DNA from 3 places in the Williamsia sp. M5A3_1d genome. Region 2 is predicted to be linked to each of the others. Evidence: predicted binding sites of a transcription regulator. Region 2 holds the regulator's gene; each other region holds the start of a gene.
What was found. The regulator LexA, encoded in region 2, represses DNA repair genes until DNA is damaged. The targets are predictions, from matches to a motif close to CGAACANNTGTTCG.

Region 1 (5,846 bases), on a different contig from region 2:
CACCGGCGGCAGGGCGGGCTCGGTCGTCATGTGCTCGACGAGATGCGGCGACACCGGTGGGAGATCGCCGACGAGTGGCGTGCGCCGCCGTCCGATCCGGGTGATCGGGTAGCAGGCCAGTCCGACGATCGCGGCACACAGGTGACCGATGTCGGTGAACGTGAAGTGGGTGCCGTGCACCAGCGGCCACACGATCGGGGTGAGGCAGACGACGGCGAGGGCACCGCCGTAGACCCAGCGCCAACGGCGAGCGATCCGATAGACGAGGATCCCGGCCACCCCGGCGAGTCCGTAGCTGACCCCGATGTCGATGACGGCGAGATCGCTCTGCGGTGCGCGACCGCTGTCGATGGCCCACAGCAGGATCCCCTGGCTGACGTAGGTCGCGGTGACGTGGGCGATGACGACGATCGCCACCCATCGCGCCGTCCCGAGCCAGCGTTCGACCGGTGCGTGGATGGCGGAGAACACGATCGCGTAGAGGAACCAGCCGTTTCCGTCGATCCAGAAGGCGCTGCGGAACAGGCTCGGCAGCGGATTGTGGAGCAGGTGTCGGAGGTTGGTGGAGCGGTTCTGGAGGATGTGGGTGAGCTGGTCGGGGGCCACGCGGTGGGCGATCACGGTGGTGACGAACAGGACGGCCAACCAGAGGTAGGTGCCCGGTGCCGACCGTATGTAGCGCCACACGATCCCGGATGTGGTGCGCACCGTGTCCCGCATGTCCCACCCAGTTCGTCTCGTGACCATCGCCGTGCGGGTCTGCCCTGCCCCGTCGTGCTCGACAGGTGCTCAGGCACAGTAGACGCTTGTGTTCCGCATTTTGTTCCATGAACCTCGCATACCCCCCAATACCGGCAACGCCATCCGGCTGGCGGCCAACACCGGGTGCGAACTGCATCTCGTGGAACCACTCGGCTTCGAGCTCGATGCGGCGAAGGTGAAGCGGGCGGGCCTCGATTACCACGAGATGGCGTCGGTGACGGTGCACCGTGATCTCGCCGCCGCCTGGGCGGCCCTCGCGCCCGAACGCGTCTACGCGTTCACCGCGCACGCCGAGAAGTTCCACACCGCGGTCGACTACCGGCCCGGCGACGTCCTGCTGTTCGGCCCCGAGCCGACCGGCCTCTCCGATGAGGTGCTCGCCGACCCACACGTCACCGAACGCCTGCGGATCCCGATGCTGGCCGGTCGTCGATCGCTCAACCTCGCCAACGCCGCGAGCATCGTGATGTACGAGGCCTGGCGTCAGAACGGCTTCGACGGCGCCGTGTAGCGGCGCTCGCACGCCCTACCGCCAGTCGCGGGATCGGGTGCCGACCTTGAGGTCCATCTTCTCCAGGTGTTCGGCGACCACGGTGACCGCGCCCTCAGCGTTCTGGACCGTGCCGCGGATGACCAGTGCCGTGGCGTTCTGGGCGAGGCGACGGTAGCGCTTCCACAGCCCCACCGAACAGACCACGTTCACCATGCCGGTCTCGTCCTCGAGGTTGATGAAGGTGACGCCCGACGCGGTGGCCGGACGTTGCCGATGGGTGACGGCCCCGGCGACGACGACCCGGGACCCGTCGGGCACGGCGAGCAGGCCGTCGGCCGCGACGACACCCATCGCGGTCAGCCGGGGCCGCAGGAACTGGGTGGGATAGACGTTCGGGGTCACCCCGGTGGCCCAGGCGTCGGCGGCGGCGGTCTCCACATCGGTGAGACCGGGCAGTGTCGGCGCGGTCAGCGACGCCTCGAGCGCGAGTTGGTCAGCCCGTTCGAACGCGGCCGCGCCGGCGTCCCACAACGCCTGGCGTCGGCTGCCGCCGAAACAGTCGAACGCACCCGCGGTCGCCAGCGCCTCGAGTTGCCTCTCACCGAGTTCGGCGCGCCGGGCCAGGTCGGCCGGGTTGCGGTAGGCGCCGTCGGCACGGCGTCGGTCGACGATGACCTGCGCCACCTCGTCGCCGATGTGCCGTACCGACCCCAGCCCCATCCGTACGTCGAGACCGCTGTTCTCGAGATTCGCGTGGGCCAGCGAGATGTTGATGTCGGGGCCGTGGACGGCGACACCATGCCTGCGCGCGTCGGCGACCAGTGACTGCGGCGAGTAGAAACCCATCGGCTGCGCGCGCAGCAGGGCGGCGCAGAACGCCGCGGGGTGGTGGTACTTGAACCACGACGAGTAGAAGACCAGCGCCGCGAAACTCTGCGAATGACTCTCGGGGAAGCCGAAGTTGGCGAACGCGGCCATCTTCTCGAACACTCGGTCGGCGATCTCGCCGGTGATCCCGTGGGTCTCCTCCATGCCGGAGTAGAAGCGTTCCTTCAACTTCTGCATCTTCTCCGGCGACCGCTTCGATCCCATCGCGCGCCGCAGCTGGTCGGCCTCGGCGGCGTCGAAGCCGGCGACGTCGACGGCGAGTTGCATCAACTGCTCCTGGAACAGCGGCACCCCGAGGGTGCGTTCGAGCGCCGCACGCATGGACGGGTGTTCGTACCCGGTCACCTCGAGTCCGTTGCGCCGCCGGATGTAGGGGTGCACCGATCCACCCTGGATCGGGCCGGGGCGGATGAGCGCCACCTCGACCACGAGGTCGTAGAACTCGCGGGGCTTCAACCGGGGCAGCGTGGCCATCTGTGCACGCGACTCCACCTGGAACACCCCGACCGAGTCTGCGGCACAGAGCATGTCGTAGACGGCCTTCTCCCCCAGGTCGATGCGCGCGAGATCGACGTGGATTCCCTTGTGTTCGGCGACGAGATCGATCGCGTAGTGCAGCGCGGAGAGCATGCCCAGCCCGAGGAGGTCGAACTTGACCAGACCGATGGCTGCACAGTCGTCCTTGTCCCACTGCAGCACACTGCGGCCGGGCATCCGCGCCCATTCGGTGGGGCACACATCGGCGATGGGTCGGTCGCAGATCACCATGCCGCCGGAGTGGATCCCGAGATGACGCGGCATGCCCGACACCTGCCCGGCCAGATCGAGGACATCGTCGGGGATGTCGGCCGGTGACTTCTCATCTGGGGGGTTCTCGTCCTCGTCCACGGTGCGCCCCCACCGGCTCACCTGTTTGCTCCACGCGTCCTGCTGTCCGATCGAATACCCCAGTGCGCGAGCCATGTCCCGCACCGACGACCGGCCGCGGTAGGTGATCACGTTCGCGACCTGAGCGCTGTATTCGCGTCCGTACTTGGTGTAGACGTGCTGGATGGCCTCCTCGCGCCGGTCGGATTCGATGTCGACGTCGATGTCGGGCGGGCCGTCGCGTTCGGGCGACAGGAAGCGTTCGAACAGCAGACTGTTGCGCACCGGGTCGACGTTGGTGACACCGAGTGCGAAACACACCGCGGAGTTGGCGGCGCTGCCCCGCCCCTGACACAGGATGTCGGAGCGTTTGCAGAAGTCGACGATGTCGTGGACCACCAGGAAGTACCCCGGGAAGTTCAGCGAATCGATCACCGCGAGTTCGTGTTCGATCTGCCGGTAGGCCTTCGGGTGCGACGCGGGCGGGCCGTAGCGGTCGGCGGCACCGCGCATCGTCAGCTCGCGTAACCACGTCTTCTCGGTGTACCCGTCGGGTACGTCGAACGGCGGCAGTTCCGGCGCGATCAGACGCAGTTCGAAGGCGCAGTCGATGCCGAACTGTGCAGAGTTGTCGATGGCCTCGGGGTGTGCGGCGAGCAGGGTGGCCATCTCGTCACCGCTTCGCAGGTGCGCTCCCCCGAGGGGGCCGAGCCAGCCGGCGATCTCGTCGAGACTCGACCTGGCGCGCACCGCGGCGAGGGCCATGGCCAGACGTCGCCGGTTCGGCGCGGCGAAGTGGGCTCCGGTGGTCGCCACCGTGTGCAGCCCGTGGGAGGCGGCGAGCGTCGCGAGTGCCGCGTTGCGTTCGTCGTCGGTGGGCAGCGCGCCGGTGGACAGTTCGACGACGACGTTGTCGCGGCCGAACCGGTCGACGAGCGCTCGCAGCTCGGTTGCGGCGGCGTCGGGACCGTGTGCCGACAACGCCTGCCGCACGGCACCTTTACGGCACCCGGTGAGGATCAGCCAGGAATCGTCGGCCGCGGCGGCGAGGGTGTCGATGTCGTGACGCAGCAAACCCTTCTCGCCCGCGGCCATGTGCGCGGCCGCCATCTGTCGCGACAACCGGCGGTACCCGTCCTGCCCGCGGGCCAGCACCAACAGGTGCGTTCCGCCGGGGTCGGCGACACCGGTGCGTGCGGCGTCGTGCTGCAGCGACAACTCGGCCCCGAAGACCGTCGGCATGCGCCATTCGCGGGCGGCCTCGGCGAACCGGACGACTCCGTAGAACCCGTCGTGATCGGTGACCGCGAGCGCCGAGAGTCCGAGACGGTGGGCCTCGGTGACCATCTCCTCGGGGGAACTCGCGCCGTCGAGGAAGCTGTACGAGGTGTGTGCGTGCAGTTCGGCGTACGGGGTGGATGTCCGCCCGCGCTCGATGTCGTCGGCTCGGAACGGTTCGCGTTTGCGCGACCACGCGGGACTGTCGCTGCCGTCCCCGGGGAAGGTGTCACCCGGTCGACCACCCTGGTTCGGGCGCCCGGACAGCACCCGCTCCATCTCCGCCCACGTGGGCGGGCCCTCGTTCCAGCCCACACCCGACTGTACCGAGAATCGAACACATTTTCGAGCGGGTCCGGTCTGCCTTCACGCTCCACTTCCCGAGCCACGCTCCGCTTGCAAGCGGAGCGTCGTTCAGAAGGTGGAGCGTGAGTGCGATCGACCCAGTCCGGCGCGGCGGAGACCCGTCGACCAATATCAGTGCGCTGCGAGGGAGGCGAGGTCGTCGCCGACCAGACGCTGCGTGGTCCATTCGTCCATGGGGCGCGCGCCCAGCGATCGATAGAAGGCGATGCTGGGCTCGTTCCAGTCGAGGACGGTCCACTCCAGTCGCGTGTACCCACGGTCGACACACACCGCGGCGAGTGACACGAGCAGCGCGATCCCGTACCCGCGTCCGCGCTCGGACTCGTACACGAACAGGTCCTCGAGCCAGATGCCGTGGTGGCCGGTCCACGTCGAGTAGGTGACAAACCAGATCGCGACACCGACGACGCGACCCTCGCGTTCGGCGATGTGCGCAAACACCTTCGGGGCGTCGCCGAAAAGTGTCACGGTGAGCGCGTCGGTGGTGTTGTCGACCGCGTCGGGCTCGCGTTCGTACTCCGCGAGCGCCCTGATCGCAGCCAGCAACCCCGCCTCGTCACCGGGTTGCGCCGACCGGATCACCGCGCCGTCTGCGAGGAACCGTGACTGCACAGAGTGCGTGTCAGATACGGGCGGCGACGCGACCGGCAGCGTTCACCGTGTCGCCGTTCACCGCGTACAGCACGTGCAGGCCGTTGGGCTGCCCCAGCGGTGCGCCGTTGCAGATGGTGTCACCGGCGATGCAGTAACGGAGCGTCTTGCCCCGGTACAGCGGACCCACCTCGATCGCGGGCGCCTGGGCGTCGCGAAGGAACCGGGCGCTCGGCGGCGCGAACAGCACGACGGCGGCGACGTTGCGGGCCACCGACGCCGGCAGCGGCGCGGGCGCGGAGCCGCGGTACTGCGCGGGAAGCGTGACCCGAGGGGCGACCGCGTAGCCCGCCACGACGGCACCCTGGGAGTACCCACCGAGGACGATGCGGGTCTGCGGGCAGGTGCGGGCGAGGAAGGTGATGCGGTTCTGGGTGGCCTTCACGCCGTTGATCACCGTCTGCGCGAGACCGATCCGGTCGCGGAAGTTGGCGCTCGCCGGGTAGTCGACCCCGCGGACCACGACCGACTTGCCGGGCAACGCGCCACGCAGCGCCTGACCGAACGACAGACCGGTGAGTCCGACGGGGGGCGCGGGCTC
Region 2 (5,846 bases):
CCGGCACTCGCCGCGGTCTGACCCCGGTCGGTCGCGACATCGCCGACCTTCCCATCGATCCCCGGTGGGCGCGGATGGTGGTCGCCGCGCACGAGAACGGTGCGTTGGCCGAGGTGCTCGTCATCGTCGCGGCCCTGTCGCTGCCCGACGTCCGTGAGCGTCCCACCGAGAAGCGCCAGGCCGCAGACGAGTCCCATGCGCGATTCGCCGTGGCGGGGTCGGATTTCCTCTCGATCCTCTCGCTGTGGCGGCACCTCGAACAGATGCGGGAGGAACTGTCGAACAACCAGTTCCGTAAACGGTGCGAACGCGAGTTCCTGCACTGGCTGCGGATCCGGGAGTGGAGGGAGCTGGTACGTCAGCTCGAACGCATCACCGCCGACAAGGGGTGGAGACCCAACACCTCCGACGCTTCACCCACGGCCGTGCACCAGTCGTTGCTCGCCGGCCTCCTCGGACACATCGGCGTCCGCGACGGTGACACCCGCGAGTTCCTCGGCGCCCGCGGCACCCGGTTCGTGGTGTTCCCGGGGTCACCACTGGCCAAGAAACCGCCCCGATTCGTGATGGCCGGTGAGGTGGTGGAGACCTCGCGGCTGTTCGCCCGCACGGTCGCGGGGATCGAGCCGGAATGGGCCGAGAAGATCGCCGGGCCGCTCGTCAAACGCTCCTACAGCGAACCGCACTGGTCGTCGAAGCGTGGGTCGGCGATGGCGTACGAACGGGTCACCCTCTACGGCGTCCCGCTGGTCGCGCATCGCGCCGTGCCGTTCGGGCGCGTCGATCCGGAGACGTCGCGGGATCTGTTCATCCGGCACGCACTCGTCGAGGGCGACTGGCGCACCCGGCACCCCTTCTTCGACCGCAACCGGGCCCTGCTGGAGGACGCCCGCGACCTCGAGCACCGCGCGCGCCGCGGCGACCTGGTGATCGACGACGACCAACTGTTCGATTTCTACGATCAACGGATCGGCCGCGAGGTCGTGTCGGCGGCACACTTCGACACCTGGTGGAAGTCCGCACGGCGCGAGAACCCCGACCTGCTCGATCTCACCCCCGAGACCGTCGCGGACACCGATGCGGTGTCGGCGACGGAATTCCCCGACCGGTGGCAGCAGGGCGAGGCCCACCTCGATCTGACCTACCAGTTCTCCCCCGGCGCCGAGCGCGACGGGGTCACCGTCCACATCCCGCTGGCGTTGCTGCCGCGGGTGCGTCCCTCGGGTTTCGACTGGTTGGTCCCCGGCCTGCGCACCGAACTGGCCGTGGCGATGGTGCGCAGCCTGCCCAAGTCGGTGCGCCGCCGCCTCGGTCCCGCGGCCGATGTCGGCGCGGCGGCCATGGCGGCGCTGACCCCGCGCAGCGAACCGGTCGCCGTCGGCCTGGCTCGCGAGGTGAGTCGACAGACCGGTGTCGCGGTGTCGCCGAACGATTTCGACCCGAGCACGCTGCCACGCCATCTGCGCATGACCTACGCCGCGGTCGCCGACGACGGATCGGTGGTCGCGACAGCCGAATCGCTGGCCGAGCTGCGCGACGCCATCGGGGGATCGGCACCGTCGGCGCCGAAGGGAGGCGCACAACCGTCCCGTGGTGGCCCGTCGGCTGTCCCGACGCCGCCGCCGATCACCGAGTGGACGACCGCCACCATCGGCACCATCGCTCCATCGGTCGTCGAAACCGTTGCCGGTCAACAGGTCACGAGCCATCCGTGCCTGCTGGTGGTCGACGGCGGTGTCGTGCGGGCGGTCGCGACCACCGCGGCAGAAGCCGACCTGGCGACCCACCGCGCCATCCGACGACTGCTCGAGATCTCGATCCCCGCGCTGAAACCCTCGGCCGCAGGTCAGTTGCCCGTCGCGGCGCGCCTGGCGTTGTCGCAGAGCCCCTATCGCTCGACCGAGGATCTGCTGCGCGACTGCACACGCGCGGCCATCGTCGATCTCACTGGGTCGACCACGCAGGTGCGCGACCCCGCGGCCTTCGCGGCGTTGCGGGCCACCGTCGCCCGCGACGCCCCGGCGGTCGCCCGCGCCGCGCTGGCGACGGCGGCCGACGTGTTGACGCGCGTCGCACCGATCCGCGCCGAGTTCGATCGACTCGGTTCGTCGACGGCCGTCGCCGATGTCACCCGCCAGCTCGACGACCTCGTGTTCGACGGTTTCATCAGCGCCACCGACGCCGACCACCGCACGCGTGTCGCGGTGTATCTCGACGCGATCCTGGTGCGATTGGCCCGGCTTCCTGCCGCAGCCGCGACCGATGCGCGGGCGATGGAGTCGGTCGACCGCGTCCTCGACCGGTGGGCCGAGGTGGTCGAACGGGCGACGCCGGCGCGGCGCGTCACGCTCGGGGAGCAGATCCACTGGATGGTGGAGGAATTGCGCATCGGACTGTTCGCCGAGCGGATCAGACCCGCCTACCCGGTGTCGGAGCAGCGGATCCTACGTGCGATCGACGGTCTCGCCCGAGGCGCCGACGGAGGCGGTGGCGGCGCGCGACGGTGACGACCTCAGGTCGTCGATCTCACGCTGGAAGTCGTCGACCGATTCGAACGACCGGTACACCGAGGCGAAGCGCAGGTAGGCGACCTCGTCGAGTTCGCGCAACGGACCGAGGATGGCCAGACCCACCTCGTTGCTGGGGATCTCGGCCGATCCGGAGGCGCGGACGGCGTCCTCGACCTGCTGGGCCAGCAGGCGCAACCGGTCCTCGTCGACGGCGCGGCCCTGGCAGGCGCGGCGGACTCCGAGCATCACCTTCTCGCGGCTGAACGGCTCGGTGACCCCGTTGCGTTTCACGACGGCGAGCACCGCGCTCTCGACGGTGGTGAACCGGCGGCCGCAGTTCGAGCACGAACGGCGACGACGGATGGCCTGCCCCTCGTCGGCGACACGCGAGTCGACCACCCGGGTGTCCTCGTGTTTGCAGAAGGGGCAGTGCATCGCCGTGTCCTCGAACCTGATCCGCGGGCGACGCGTGTCGAGGGTGGACCTCGAGGCGTCACAGGGCCCGATGTGGACCCACGGTCGCGAGGATACCGACCCCGATCGGCCGTCACACACCGGTCAGTCCCGGTAGAGCGGGGCGAGCAGCGGCTGGCCGGCGGTCAACGCCGATCCGCTCATGTGGTTGAGCTCCTTGATGTCGGCGACGACCGCGGACGTCGCCCGGTCCGGCGCGACGCGCGCCGCGATCTCTCCCAACGACTCGCCGCCACGGACATGGACCACGGAGGTACCCGCGACGGGAGCCGCCGACGACTCGGCGGCAGCCGATCCGCCGAGCACCACAGCCCAGACGGCGACCGCGAGCGCGATGCCGGCCACGATGGCCGCTCCCCATCCGATGGGTGCGGGCCGCCGGGACACCGGTGCGTGGCGACGGCCGTCGGCACAGACCACACCGGCCGGGCGGGCCGCGGCGGGCCGACCCGCGGGGCGGTGACGTACGGGCACGGGGCGCTGCGCCGGACGCGGCGCGCGCTCGACCGTGGCGTCGGCGGGCCGGTGTGCCGTGGTGCTGCTGTGACGCGTGAGAGTCTGATTCATGACGTGCTCCTCATCGACCAGACGTTCGAATGAACGTGTGTTCGATTTGTATCACGCGCCTCCGACAATGTCCCGACACGGTCGAACAAATGTTTGAAAGTTGTTATCTGCTGCACTACTGTCCCAGGTGACAGCAGGTCCGCGCGTTGTCCGAACCGTTCGAACAGATCGGTCGGGAGCGGGCCGCGACAGGAGGGACACCGTGTCCGACACCACCGTCACCACCACCGACTTCGCCGATGGACCGATCAGCGAGGCCGATCTGACGCCTCGGCAGGCGAAGGTCCTCGAGGTCATCCGTGCGTCGGTCCGCGAGCGCGGATATCCCCCGAGCATCCGTGAGATCGGAGACGCGGTCGGCCTCAACTCCACGTCGTCGGTCGCCCACCAGCTCCGCACCCTCGAACGCAAGGGCTTCCTCAAGCGCGATGCGAACCGACCCCGGGCGGTCAACGTGCAGGACGCCGATCCCGGTGACGGCGGCGGCTCGGATGCCCTGTCGTTGCCGACCCCCACCTTCGTCCCGGTGCTCGGTCGCATCGCCGCCGGTGGGCCCATCCTCGCCGAGGAGGCGGTCGAGGAGGTGTTCCCGCTGCCCCGTGAACTCGTGGGTGACGGCGCATTGTTCCTCCTGCGCGTGGTCGGCGAGTCGATGATCGACGCCGCCATCTGCGACGGCGACTGGGTGGTGGTCCGCCAGCAGAACGTGGCCGACAACGGCGACATCGTGGCGGCCATGATCGACGGCGAGGCCACGGTGAAGACGTTCAAGCGCACCGACGGCCACGTCTGGCTGATGCCGCACAACCCGCAGTTCGATCCGATCCCGGGTGACGAGGCGGCGATCCTCGGCAAGGTCGTCACCGTCATGCGACGCCTCTGACCGACCCTCGTCACCCCGCGTACCGCATCTGACTACGCCGCGTGTCACACTGACCACCCGATCGGGGTGGACGACAGGAGACGTGATGGGTGCACAGCGATTGGTCCTCGACGGCGCGGTGGTCGTCGTGACCGGCGCCGCAGGTGGCATCGGGCGTGAGGTCGTCCGTGAGGTGCATCGTCGGGGTGCCCGTGTGGTCGCGCTCGACCTGGTCCAGGCCGCGGTGGACGACGCGGTGCTGGGGCTCGATCCCGATCGTGTCCTCGCGCTTCGAGCCGATGTCACGGTCCCGGCTGATCTCTCGGACGCCGTCGAGCGTGCCGTGGCACGGTGGGGTCGGATCGACGTCGTGTTCGCCAATGCCGGTATCTCCAGCGGAGATTCGGCCGACACCGTCGCCAGCGTGGCGGACGGCGTGTTCGAGCGCGTGATCGGCGTGAACCTCATGGGTGTGTGGAACACGGTTCGGGTGGCGCTGCCCCACGTCATCGATGCCCGGGGCCACGTCCTCATCACGTCGTCGACGTACGCGTACCTGAACGGGATGGTCAATGCGCCCTATGCGGCGTCGAAGGCGGCCGTCGAGCAGATCGGCCGCGCATTGCGCAGCGAGCTCGCGGCCCACGGCGCGACGGCAGGGGTGCTCTATCCCGGGTGGGTCGCGACCCCCATCGCCGATGTCGCCTTCGGCAAGGACGAACTCGCCACCGCTTTGATCAAGCGGGCGTTCCCACGTCCCCTGCTGACTCCCATCAAGCCCCGTCGCGTCGGACTGGCGGTCGCCGACGGCATCGAGTCGCGGTCCCCGCGGATACAGGTGCCGCGTCGATGGATCCCGGTCGCCGCTCTACGCGGGATCGTCAACCCGCTCTCCGATGCTGCGTTGCAGCGGGATTCGACGATGATCGGCCTCGTGCGCGAGGTGGAGGACCGCGCCCGCCGTCGGTGAGGACGGCCGATCGGCCCCGTCCTCGTGTCGCCGGGTCAGTCGTGTAGGGCCGCCGCTGCGGCGACGCGTGCGTCCGCGGGATCCGCGGTCGCCAGCGCTGCCCGCGCCGCGGCCCGGCACTGTTCGGTGCGCACCTGACCCAGCGCCGCACCCACACCCGCGGCGGCCGCCGGTGCGCTCGACAACGATGTGACGCCCATACCCACCAGCACGCAGGCGAGCAGTGGGTCGGCGGCGGCCTCGCCGCACACCCCGACCGGTTTACCGGCCGCCGACCCCGCCGAGGCCACCATGTGGATGAGCGCGAGCACGGCCGGCTGCCACGGGTCGGTGAGGTAGGCGAGTTCGGCCGACATGCGATCGGCCGCCATCGTGTACTGCGTGAGGTCGTTGGTGCCGATCGACACGAAGTCGACCTCGGCGAGGATCGACGGCGCGAGCAGTGCAGCCGAGGGGATCTCGA
Region 3 (5,846 bases), on a different contig from region 2:
GGGGCTCGATCGAGTACGCCTGCGCCTCGATGTCCGACCACGGATCACCGTCGGCCAGGAAATCGGGGATGGTCGTGAGGTTGAAGTCCCGCGCGTCGGTGACCTCGGCGAGCCGCTCCCAGGTGAGCGGTGTGCTCACCGGCGCCCCGGGCCGCGCGCGCAGGCTCCAGGCGCTGGCGATCGTCCGGTCGCGAAGGTTCTGGTTGTAGTCGAGGAACAGACGGGTGCCGCGTTCCTCCTTCCACCAGGCGGTCGTCACACCGTCGTCTCGGCGTTCGAGCTCGCGTCCCAGACCGATCGCCGCATGGCGGACCTCGTCGAAGGTCCAACGCGGCTCGATGCGGACGTAGACGTGCACGCCGCGGTTACCGCTGGTCTTCGGGTAGCCGCGGAGGCCGTACTCCTCCAACAGTTCCTTCAGCACACCGGCGACCCGCTGCGCATCGGAGAACGACGTGCCGGGCTGCGGATCGAGATCGATACGGAGTTCGTCGGGGTGATCGACGTCGGGCCGTCGCACCGGCCAGGGGTGGAACGTCAGCGCTCCCATCTGGGCGGCCCACACCATCGACGCGGGCTCGGTCGGGCAGAGCTCGTCCGCCTTGCGTCCGCTCGGGAACGCGATCGACACGGTGTCGACGAAATCCGGCGCCCCCTTGGGGAGACGCTTCTGATAGAAGCCGTCCCCCTCTCGATCCTGAGGTCCGGTGGCCAGTCGCATCCCCTGGCGCCAGCCGTCGGGCCACCGTTCCATGGCGGTGGGTCGCTCACCGATCGCCGCCATGAGAACGTCGCCGACGCCGGCGAAGTACTCGCACACCTCGAGTTTGGTGATGTCCGGGGTTCGATCGGTCGCCTCGAAGACCACGCGGTCGGGGCTCGAGACGCGGACTTCCCGATCACCCACGGTGACCATCGCCGCCGGGGTCTTCGCCATCAGTCGGCCCCTTCCAGCACGTCGTGCAGGTCGTAGGTGAGCGGCACCTCGAGCTGGTCGTACCCGCAGCTCTCGGGGTCGCGGTCAGGCCGCCATCGCTGGAACTTCACGGTGTGACGGAAGCGTTCCTTCTCCATCTGGTCGTAGCCGACCTCCACCACGAGCTCGGGGCGGATCGGGATCCATTCGCCGGTTCCGGCGGAGTTCCAGCGGTTCGGCTCGCCCCGCGCGGTGTGGTCGGGGTCGAGACGCATCGGCTCGAACTGCTGCTGCAGCTCGATGCGCTTGGCGTCGGTGAACGCACTCGATCCGCCGACGCTGCGCAATTGCCCGTCCCGATAGAGCCCGAGCAGCATCGACCCGACGCCGGTACCGCTCTTGTGCACCCGGTAGCCGATCACCACGCAGTCGGCGGTGCGTTTGTGCTTGACCTTCAACATCTCTCGTTTGCCGCCGACGTAGGTCCCGTCGATGCGCTTGCTCACGACGCCGTCGAGTCCTGCGCCCTCGAAAGCGCTGAACCAGTCGATCGCGGTCTGGGAGTCGGTGGTCACGCGGCTGACCCGGAGGAACCCGGCACCCGGGATGGCCTCGGTGAGCGCGTCGCGGCGCACGCGGAAGGTCTCGCCGGTCAGATCGCGGTCGCCGAGGGCGAGCGCGTCGAACCCGATGAACATGGCCGGCGTGGCCTCGGCGAGCATCTGCACCCGCGAGTCCGCGGGGTGGATACGTTGGCTCAGCGAATCCCAGTCGAGCCGGCGGACGCCGCCGATCTCGGCCTGCACGCCGATCTCGCCGTCGACGACCACCCGGTCGGGGAGCTCGGTTCGTGCCGCCTCGACCAGTTCGGGGAAGTATCGAGCGAGGTCCTTACCACTGCGCGAGCCGATGAACACCTCGTCGCCGTCGCGAAAGATCAGCGCACGGAACCCATCCCACTTCGGTTCGTGCGACCACGCGATGCCGTCGTCGGGCTGGGCGGGCACAGCGGTGACCGCCTTGGCGAGCATCGGGGCGACAGGTGGCATGACGGGGAGGTCCACCTCCCCATCGTCTCACCAACCCCACCCCCGACGCTGCCCCTTGCCTGCGGTGGCGCGGAAAGCGGCCGGTCGCGCTGACTGTGCGGAAACGGGCTGTGGTGCTGACTGTGCGGAAACGGTCGCCGAGTGTGCGGACAGCGCACCGTGAGCCGACAACGCAGCAACGCACACTCGGCGACCGGCTTCCGCACAGTCAGCGGTAGTAGAACGCAACCAGACGAGCGAAATACACCAGCGTTCAACACTATTCACTGAAATCAATCCCCCACATTTCGAACATCCGTGCTAGGATAGATGTACAGATCCACCTGGGGAGGGGGAGACCTTTGAACGCAATCGAAGCGGATTACGCTGCCCTGGAACAGATTGTGGACAGAATCCTTTCCGCGGACTCCACCTCGTGCACCGAGGAGGAAGTCGCGGATCTCGCCATCCGCCATGAACGCATCGCCCGCCGACTCGAGGCCGCCGGCAATCGCAGGATCCTCGAGGTGTCCGACCGCGACGCCCACCGCGCCGTGGGATGTGTGAACCTGACCGAGTTCCTGCGGACGAAATTGCGCGTGACGCAACCGAAGAAGCGTCTGAGAGAAGTGCAGGCGCTCGAACCGATGCACGCCATGACCGGCGAGAAGCTGCCACCGGTGTGCCCGAACACAGCACGGGAATTGGCCGCTGGTGCGATCGGCCCCGACCACGTCCACGCCGTGCTGGATGTGATGGGCAAGATCCCCACCGCGGTCGAACCTGAGCATCGGGCGTTCGCGGAGCAGACCCTCGCCGAGTTCGCGACCACACTCACACCGAAAGAGATCGCCGCGGCCGGTGTGCGCATCCTGGCGCATCTCGATCCCGACGGCCGTTTGACTGACGACCGCGATCGCGCACGGAATCGGAAACTGTCGCTGGGGTGCCAGGACTCGCAGTTGATGTCGAAGCTGACAGCGACATTGGATCCGGTCACCCGTGCGCTGTTCGATGTGGTGCTCGCGAAATGGGCCGCGCCGGGGATGAACAATCCCGACGACGAGCAGTCACCTCACGGCGACGGCAGCGAGATCAGCGGTGATGTGTTGCGGGAAGCCGCGGATCGAGATTGCCGATCGCAGTCCCAACGCAACCACGATGCCTTCAAGGCGTTGCTCGATGCCGCCGTGAACGGTGGACTGCTCGGCGGATCTCATCGAGGGTTGCCGCCGCAGATCATCGTCTCCATCACCGACGCCCAACTGCGTGAACACGCCGGCGTCGCACGCACCACCACAGGTACCGACCTCCCGATCGGTGATGTCGTGAAGCTCGCCGCCGACGCTCAATCCCATCTCGCGGTGTTCAGCGACGTCACCAATGAGCCGCTGTTCTACGGCCGGACCCGACGCCTCGCGTCTCAGGCTCAACGGCTTATGGCGTTCGCGCAATACCGCGGCTGCAGCAAAGACGACTGCGGCGTCGCCTTCGCGCACACCGAGATGCATCACGCCGAACAGGATTGGGCTGACGGCGGCCTCACCGACTCCACCCACCTGGCGCCGGCATGCGGACCGCACAACCGTGCCGTGGGTCCCGAAGCTCACCAATGGTCGACAGAGAAGATCATCGATGGCCGCGACAAGGGACGGTACGGCTGGCGACGCAACACCGACCCACGCGATCAACTCCGCGCCAACCACTTGCACCGGATCGACGAACTCCTCGAACAATTCCGGAATCCACCTGACGTTCCGGCCCCGAGTCATCGGTTCGACATCACCTGGCCCCGCCACCCGCTGTATCCGGCGGCCTAGTCGGTGGTTGGGTTCTACCGCCGCTGACTGTGCGGAAAGCCTTCGCCGAATGTGCGTTGTCTGCCTCTCGGCTCACGCCACGCTGCCAGCACATTCGACTTGGCTTTCCACACAGTCAGCACGACCATTCGACTCGGTGGAGGCCGGCGCGTTTACGCTTGAGGTCATGGCGAATTCGATTCGGCCGATCGTGCTGGCGTTGATCCGGCGACCATCCGACGGTGCCCTCCTCGTCACCGGTCACGGCATCGGGACCGACGACCCGCGCGTCCGCCCCCTCGGCGGCGGCATCGAGTTCGGTGAAACAGCGCGGACCGCCCTCGATCGGGAGATCACCGAGGAGCTGGGGATCACCGTCTCGTCGGCGACGCTGCTGGGGGTGTTCGAGAACCTCTTCACCGCCGACGACGAGAACGGTCACGAGATCGTGTTCGCCTTCGACACCGAGGTGCAGAACGCCCCGGTCGACCGTGACCGGTTCCCGATTCTCGACGCGCCCCACGAGATCGCCTTCTGGTGGCACCCCACCGACGCCACCGCCCGACTCGTCCCCGCCGAACTCGGCGAGTACGTCGAGCGGTCGACGTCATGATCCAAACGCCCGGCGCGGGTCGGTACGCGCCGTCGCCCTCGGGCGACCTCCACATCGGCAACCTCCGCACCGCACTGCTCGCATGGCTGTTCGCCCGCAGCACCGACCGGCGCTTCGTCATCCGCATCGACGACCTCGACGACCGCTCCCGAGAGGGCGTCGCCGACACCCAACTCGGTGACCTTCGCGCGCTCGGCATCGACTGGGACGACGAGCCGACCGTGCAATCGCGACGAGCCCACATCTACGACGCCGTCATCGACGACCTCACCGCCGCCGGCCGGACCTTCGAGTGCTTCTGCAGCCGCCGCGAGATCCACGCCGCGACCATCGCACCGCACGCCCCGCCCGGCTCCTATCCCGGCACCTGCCGGGATCTCGACGACGCCGACCGTGCCGCCCGGCGCGCCGCGGGCCGCGATCCGGCCATCCGGTTACGCAGCGACACAAACACTTTCACTATCTCCGACACACTGTGCGGTGACTTCACCGGCGTTGTCGACGACTTCGTGCTCCGACGGGGCGACGGTACGGCCGCCTACAACCTCGCCGTCGTGATCGACGACGGCACCGAGGGTGTCGACCAGGTGGTCCGGGCCGACGACCTGCTCACCTCAGCCCCGCGTCAGGCGTATCTCGCCACATTGATCGGCGTGCCCGTGCCGCACTATGCCCACGTACCGCTGGTGCTCAACACCTCCGGAGCGCGCCTGGCCAAGCGCGACGGGGCGGTCACGCGTGCCGACCTCGCCATGGTCGGCGTCGACGACACGCGCCTGCTCTCGTTGCTGGCGTCGTCGTTGAGCCTCGGCACGATCGGTGAAAACCTCACCGCGGCCGACGTTCTCCGTCGGTTCGATCCCGCTGCCCTCCCGAACGGCCCGTGGATCCTCGATCCCGACGACCTCTGGTGATCGACGATCATCGACCTGCGATCACCAACCGCGTCAGCGTCACCGATTCCCGCGGTGTCCGATTGGTTCTGATTTAGACTGGCGGCCACGCGGACCATCCCCCGGCACGCGCCGAAACGAGAGGACGTCACATGACCGGACCCCAGTACCCGGGCCAGAATCCGGAGGGTCAGGATCCTCAGTACGGGTCGCCCCAACCCGGGCAACCCCAGTACGGACAGCCTCAGTACGGACAGCCGCAATACGGTCAGCCCCAGTACCCGGCCCCCGATCTGTCGAAGGGCGGTGCCCCGGGGTCCTATCCCCCACCCGGCCAGTACCCGCCCCCACCGCCGGTGGGTCAGCAGCAGTACGGCGAGCAGGGCATCTATCAGACGTCGGGACAACCGGCCGGGGCCGGCGTCCGACTGGGTGCGCGCATCATCGACGGGATCATCGTGGCGATCCCGGTCGCGATCATCGAGGCCATCGTCGGCGTGGTCGGCGGCAACGCCGCCTACTACATCGTGTCGGTGATCCTCAGCTTCGCGGCGATCATCTACTTCACGTACTTCGAGTCCCGTAAGGGCGCCACCC

Region 1: a site for LexA is predicted at 4,623-4,636, ahead of ACLBW1_RS06755 (error-prone DNA polymerase). Genes of this name have one in related genera too.
Region 3: a site for LexA is predicted at 2,254-2,267, ahead of ACLBW1_RS00770 (DUF222 domain-containing protein). Genes of this name have one in related genera too.

The regions. Positions count from the first base shown of each region.
Region 1 is NZ_JBKEZX010000001.1:1,439,985-1,445,830, reverse strand. It holds gene ACLBW1_RS06765 (rhomboid family intramembrane serine protease) at 1-708, opposite strand, end outside; gene ACLBW1_RS06760 (tRNA (cytidine(34)-2'-O)-methyltransferase) at 809-1,273, shown strand; gene ACLBW1_RS06755 (error-prone DNA polymerase) at 1,289-4,603, opposite strand; gene ACLBW1_RS06750 (N-acetyltransferase family protein) at 4,766-5,236, opposite strand; gene ACLBW1_RS06745 (cutinase family protein) at 5,277-5,846, opposite strand, start outside.
Region 2 is NZ_JBKEZX010000004.1:275,588-281,433, reverse strand. It holds gene hrpA (ATP-dependent RNA helicase HrpA) at 1-2,507, shown strand, start outside; gene nrdR (transcriptional regulator NrdR) at 2,445-2,945, opposite strand; gene ACLBW1_RS18215 (LysM peptidoglycan-binding domain-containing protein) at 3,069-3,551, opposite strand; gene lexA (transcriptional repressor LexA) at 3,754-4,434, shown strand; gene ACLBW1_RS18205 (SDR family NAD(P)-dependent oxidoreductase) at 4,520-5,383, shown strand; gene ACLBW1_RS18200 (phosphoenolpyruvate--protein phosphotransferase) at 5,419-5,846, opposite strand, start outside.
Region 3 is NZ_JBKEZX010000001.1:144,915-150,760, forward strand. It holds gene ACLBW1_RS00760 (DNA polymerase domain-containing protein) at 1-937, opposite strand, end outside; gene ACLBW1_RS00765 (ATP-dependent DNA ligase) at 937-1,980, opposite strand; gene ACLBW1_RS00770 (DUF222 domain-containing protein) at 2,349-3,764, shown strand; gene ACLBW1_RS00775 (NUDIX domain-containing protein) at 3,931-4,356, shown strand; gene gluQRS (tRNA glutamyl-Q(34) synthetase GluQRS) at 4,353-5,270, shown strand; gene ACLBW1_RS00785 (RDD family protein) at 5,402-5,846, shown strand, end outside.